DNA from 2 places in the Clostridium bornimense genome. Region 1 is predicted to be linked to the other one. Evidence: riboswitches for the same ligand, from Rfam matches in the RefSeq annotation. Region 1 holds a riboswitch; the other holds the start of a gene.
What was found. Region 1 has a riboswitch for FMN ahead of ribD (bifunctional diaminohydroxyphosphoribosylaminopyrimidine deaminase/5-amino-6-(5-phosphoribosylamino)uracil reductase RibD). Riboswitches for the same ligand answer to the same signal wherever they lie in the genome.
Positions count from the first base shown of each region.

Region 1 (3,203 bases):
TTTACTGATAATGCTCTTTCTAGATTTACTCTATCACCTACTGATAGATATTTAAGGTTACTCCTATCTAAAGATTCTTCCATAATATCTACTGAAAATATTCCATCCTTATAAGATGTAACAGTTGTACAAACTCCTGAGATAGCTATTGATGCTCCTAATGTTGTATCAAATGTAACTTTTTTGCCATATATAAATAGTGTCATTCCGTCGGAAGTCTTTTTTAGATTTTTCACAACGCCTATTTCTTCAATTATTCCTGTGAACACTCCACATCACCTTCTATCAAAATATCATCATCAAATGTCTTATATTTTATATTCTTTACCTTCGTTGCCATATTCATCAAAGGATGTCCTTTCCCTTCTATAGCTGTTACTGCATCTCTTCCACCAATAACTTTTGGTGCTATAAATGCCGATATCTTATTTACTACATTTTCTTCAAAAGCAGAAGCTAGTATTTCACCACCACCCTCGATAAGTAGTGAATCTATATTTCTTTCTCCTAACTTCTTAACCAAATCCTTTATTGAAACTCTTCCATCTCTTTCAGCACAAAGTAATACTTCCACTCCATAGCTCTCTAACTCTCTTCTCTTTATATCATCAATAACCTTAGCCGCTACAATAGTTGGAATTTCTCTAGCTGTTTTTACTACTTTCAATTTACAATCAATATCACCATCAGTAGCAACAATGACTCTAGTTGGATTACTTACTCCATTTTCTAGATTCTCTAGTCTAACATTAAGCATTGGATCATCTTTTTTTACACAATTGTGCCCTACTAAGATTGCTGAAACTCTTTGTCTTAGCTTATGCACATGTTCCCTACTTTTTTCATTAGTTATCCACTTAGAATCCCCAGTGTTTGCTGCTATTTTTCCATCTAGTGTCATTGCCCACTTTGCAATTACAAAAGGAGTTTTATTTTTTATATAATGAAGAAAAATTTCATTTACCTTCTTACACTTATCTTCTAAAAATCCCACTTCCACTTCTATTCCAGCACTTTTTAGAATTTCAATTCCTTTTCCACCTACTTTGGAATTAGGATCTCCAATTGCTACATAAACCTTCTTTATTCCTTCTTTAACTATTCGCTCTGCACAAGGTGGCGTTTTTCCATAATGAGCACAAGGTTCTAAAGTTACATACATTTCAGCTCCTTTTACATCTTCTGTAGCATTGTCAAAGGCATTTACTTCTGCATGAGCCTCACCATATTTTCTATGGTATCCTTCACCTATTATTCTTCCATCTTTAACAATAACAGCTCCTACCATAGGATTAGGATTAGTATGTCCTATTCCTTTCAACGATAGTTGTAAAGCTCTCTCCATAAATTCTTCTTTCAATATTCCTTCACCACTCTTTACAAAAATTAAAGGTTATACAAAGTTCTTCCATAGAATTTGTATAACCTTCAGTAACCTTAAATATTTAAATGTATTACAACCTAAAAGCCCTGAGTATAGATATACTCAGGGCTTAATTGTAAAACATAATACTTTAGCTAAAAAATTATTTTCCTTCTTTCATCCAGACTATACTGTCGGCTTCGGAATTTCACCGAATCATGCATTACGCTCGCGGGCTTTACCGCCGGTAGGGAATCACACCCTGCCCTGAAGGTTATTTAATTTATTATTACTTTATCACTATTTATTGGCTATGTCAATATTATCTAATATTTCCATCTGAAAATATATTCATTTTATTTCACCAATGATATCTAACTTATTTAAAGGAACACCTTCTTCATAAGCCAACTTATCAAAATATGCCATTGTATCTAGGTAACCTTGTAAAATTCTTTTATTAGCGCCACTACCACTAAAATCTAAATTTCCATCAAGCATTCCACCTAAATTTACTCTAGGTGAAATTTCATAAAACTTAACTCCCGGATACTTCGATAAATCTACCCTTTCATCTTCTCCTAAATATATAATTATTATTTCATTACATCCTTCTTTATATAGCGGATCAATAGGTACATTATCTTTTATACAACCATCCCTATAAAATTTATCATTTATTTTTATTGGATCAAAAAGTCCAGGCAATGCTGATGATGCCTTAATTAGTCTTTCTATTTCTTCATCACTTTTATCATTTACAGTAAAATAATCTACAATATCGTCATCCATATTGTAAGCGGATATATAACCTTTGATTTTTGAATTTCTTACCTTCTCAAAATCAACATAACTTCCGATAATCTCTTGATATCCACTACTGTCCACAATAGTATCTTCTTCTAATATGTTAGTTATTCCTTTTTTGTATTGCTTATATAACCCTAATAACTGAGTAGCACTTAACGGTAATGCCTCCTTTTGTGATAAATTTCTCCACATTTTTAATGCTAAATCTAATTCTCCTACCATAAACATAACTGCATTTAAAGAACCAATAGAATTTCCTGATATAACTTGAATTTTTTTATCTATACCCAATCTTTTTAAGGCCTTCCAAGCTCCTATCTCAAAAGCTCCTTTACCTCCTCCCCCAGATAAAACTAGCCCTATCTTACTATCCATTATCTCACCCACTCATTAACTAATCATACTATTATTTTACTATAAATCTTCTATAAATTATGTTAATAGTTTGTATCTAATATATTTTTATTATATTGAATTTTATTAAAATATCTCATAGTATCTAAATATCCTTGTTTTAATCTTTTCTCCGCTCCCTTAGGATTAAAATCTAAACTTCCATTTACAATATGTGTTCCAATATCACAAGACGGAATTATCTCAAAAAATTTAGCATTCTTATATTTATTTTTATCTATTTTTTCATCTTTTTCTAAAGAGACCACTATAAACTTTCTATACCCTTCTCTATAAAGAGGTTCTATAGGAATATTATCTTTTATACATCCATCTCTGTATTTGCAATTGTTTATAAATATAGGATCAAAAATAAGTGGTAATGAAGTTGAAGCCTTTAATATTTCTTTAATTTCACTTTCACTTCTACCATTTAACTTAAAATATTCTATATCTTCTTTATCCATATTATATGCGGAAACATATCCCAAAATCTTAGAATTACTTATATCCTTAAAATTTATATTTTCACTAAAAAATATATCTAATTTATCCATGGTCATTATAGATTCTGTATCTATAATCTTCTCTACATCGGATCTATATCTATACCACAACTTAATAAAATCTGTTATTT
Region 1 is NZ_HG917868.1:1,021,213-1,024,415, reverse strand. Features, by position in the region: gene CM240_RS04495 (riboflavin synthase) at 1-269, opposite strand, end outside; gene ribD (bifunctional diaminohydroxyphosphoribosylaminopyrimidine deaminase/5-amino-6-(5-phosphoribosylamino)uracil reductase RibD) at 254-1,360, opposite strand; FMN riboswitch at 1,529-1,642, opposite strand; gene CM240_RS04485 (patatin-like phospholipase family protein) at 1,715-2,548, opposite strand; gene CM240_RS04480 (patatin-like phospholipase family protein) at 2,611-3,203, opposite strand, start outside.

Region 2 (3,203 bases), 1.4 Mb from region 1:
ATAATAAGTGAAATGATTTCAGATGAAGCTTCTTTTAGAAAGTGGATAAGAACCTATTTAACTAATAAAGGATTTATTGAAAGTAGCGGAAATAGTGAAGAAAGAACACCATATGAGATGTATTATGAATATAAAGAGAAAGTTAATATGATACCATCTCATAGAATTCTTGCTATAAGCAGAGGAGAAGATGAAAAAGTTCTTTCAGTAAAAATTGTTGGTGATGAAGAGTTTATATTAAATTACTTAAGAAGCAATCTTTTAAAGGATAATGATGAAACAGACCCATATATTGAAATGGCTATAAAAGATGGTTATAAAAGATTAATATTCCCATCAATAGAGAGAGAAATAAGAAATGAATTATGGGAAAAGGCTGAAGAAGGGGCTATTAATATCTTTAAGAAAAACCTTAAAGCATTAATGCTACAATCACCGATAAAAGGGAAAATTGTGTTAGGATTTGACCCAGGTTTTAGAACGGGATGTAAGACTGCTATATTAGATGAAACAGGTAAGATACTTACTACAGAAACTATTCATATTACAGCTAATAGTAAAGATCAAGTAGCTAAAGAGAGAGAAAAGCTTAAAGCAATGATGAAAGAATACAATGTAGAAGTTGTATCTTTAGGAAATGGAACTGCATCTAGAGAAAGTGAAGAGATAATAGCAGAAATTATAGATGAGATAAAGAGAGAGACTGGAAAAGAAATATATTATGTTATTGTAAGTGAAGCTGGGGCTTCTGTTTATTCTGCATCAGAATTAGCATCAAAGGAATATCCAGATATAAATGTATCTCTTAGAGGAGCTATTTCTATAGGAAGAAGATTACAAGATCCTATGGCAGAGTTGGTAAAAATTGATCCTAAATCTATAGGGGTAGGTCAATACCAACATGATGTTAACGAAAAGAAATTAAATGAATCATTAACAGGGGTTGTTGAAGATGCTGTTAACACTGTAGGAGTAGATTTAAATGTGGCTACGCCATCACTTTTATCTTATGTATCTGGAATAACTCCAGCTATAGCGGCAAATATAGTAGCTTATAGAGAAGAAAAAGGAAAATTTTCAGGAAGAAAAGAACTTTTAAAAGTTAAAAGACTAGGACCAAAGGCTTATGAACAATGTGCTGGATTCTTAAGAGTTATGGAAAGTAAAGAAGTTTTAGATAATACTTCAGTGCATCCAGAATCTTATGAAGGTGCTAAGAAGCTTTTATCTATATTAGGATATAATGAAAATGATGTTAGAGAAAATAATCTTCAAGATATTGATAAAAAGATAGAAGAAGTAGGATTATCTAAAATAGAAGAGGAAACAGGGTTAGGATCAATAACTCTTCAAGATATTATTAAAGAAATTAAAAAGCCAGGTAGAGATCCAAGAGAAGAAATGCCAAAGCCGATATTAAAAAGTGGAGTAATAGAAGTAGATCAATTAACTCCAGGAATGGAGCTTAAAGGTACTGTTAGAAATGTAGCAGACTTTGGAGCATTTGTAGATATTGGTGTCCATGTAGATGGCTTAGTTCATAAAAGCCAAATGAGAGATAAATTTGTAAAGCATCCTCTTGATGTTGTATCAGTAGGTGATATAGTAAATGTTAAAGTTTTAGAAATAGATAAAGAAAGAGGAAGGATATCTTTAACTATGAAGGGATTAACTAACTAATAGGATGTTGTCCTATAATTTTCATTGTAGTATAATAAAAGAAAACTTCAGGGATAGGTGAGATTCCTATACTGGCGGTATAGCCCGCGAGCTTTTAGTAAAGCAGATTCGGTTAAACTCCGGAGCCAACAGTAAAGTCTGGAAGGAAGAAGGGAAGAATAAAAATGAATAAAAAACTTAATAAAATGGTAAAAATATCAATACTTAGTGTATTGGCATTAATATTTATGTTTATAGAAGTGCCATTACCTATATTTCCGAGCTTTTTAAAGATAGAAGTATCTGATATACCAGCAGTTGTAGGAGCTATAATTTATGGACCAGTAGCAGGTGTAATAATAGAACTTATAAAAAACTTGCTTCATGGTATTCTTATGACATCAACAGGATTTGTAGGAGAATTAGCAAACTTTATAGTAGGTTCCGCTTTTGTAATTCCAGTAGGGTTGATCTATAATCGTACAAATATTAAATTTAAGTTATTAGTATCATCTATATTAGGAGTTGTATTTATGGTATTAGTAGCTGCTATAGGTAATTATTTTATATTTTTACCATTATACGAAAAAGTAATGGGATGGAATCTTAATGATTTCGTTGCTATGGGTGCGGCGATAAACAGTTCTATAACAAACGTAAAATCTTTAGTAATTTTAAGTATAGCGCCATTTAACGTGCTTAAAGGAACTATAGTCGCAGTAGTAACAGCAGTAATAATAAAACCATTATCATCAATTATTGAAAAAGAAAAGAAAGCTTTATAATAGAAAAGTGATGTTGCAGTTTATGCGACATCACTTTTTAGTTAATAGTGGTAAGAAAGTATTAGTTTTTTTCATATATAAAGCTATTATACTTAAGTGTTGTTTTTTGAAATCAGTGTTATCAGTTATCAAGTTCAAAATCACATGATTATAAATTATCTAAAATATTTCCACATAATAATTCCATCTTCGTTGTTATCGGTATAAAATTTCTTTCTAATACCGCAGTTAACAAAGCCAAGAGATTCATAAAGATTTATGGCAATTGTATTTGAGACACGCACTTCAAGGGTTATACCATAAAAGTTTTTGTTTTTACAGTAATCAACGGCTGATGTTAATAGTATTTTTCCAAAACCATGTCCCCTAAAGTTAGGGTGGATAGCGATGTTAGTTATATGGCCTTCATCGATAATTTCCCACAGACCTATATATCCAACTACTTTTCCATCTAATAGAGCAATAAAATAGTGAGCATTTTTATTATCTAATTCTTTTATTAGACTATCTTTACTCCAAGGTAATGAAAAAGACATTGTTTCAATTTCATAGATAGCATCAATATATTCAAGACGTAAATCATCAATAAAAATATTATTCTTCATATACTGTTTTTCCATGTTTATTGATGTATTCTCTTTCTGCTTGAGACACTCTAATATAAAGAGGAGCATCTTCATCTAAATTATTAAAATCATTATTTTTGAATTTATCCATTGCTATAAATCCAAGAGAAGAGGCACGAACTAAATTGTTGAA
Region 2 is NZ_HG917868.1:2,467,895-2,471,097, reverse strand. Features, by position in the region: gene CM240_RS11165 (Tex family protein) at 1-1,680, shown strand, start outside; FMN riboswitch at 1,720-1,838, shown strand; gene CM240_RS11160 (ECF transporter S component) at 1,845-2,444, shown strand; gene rimI (ribosomal protein S18-alanine N-acetyltransferase) at 2,600-3,064, opposite strand; gene tsaB (tRNA (adenosine(37)-N6)-threonylcarbamoyltransferase complex dimerization subunit type 1 TsaB) at 3,039-3,203, opposite strand, start outside.
Region 2: it holds a riboswitch for FMN, as region 1 does, so the genes downstream of both, CM240_RS11160 (ECF transporter S component) here and ribD (bifunctional diaminohydroxyphosphoribosylaminopyrimidine deaminase/5-amino-6-(5-phosphoribosylamino)uracil reductase RibD) in region 1, are expected to answer to the same signal.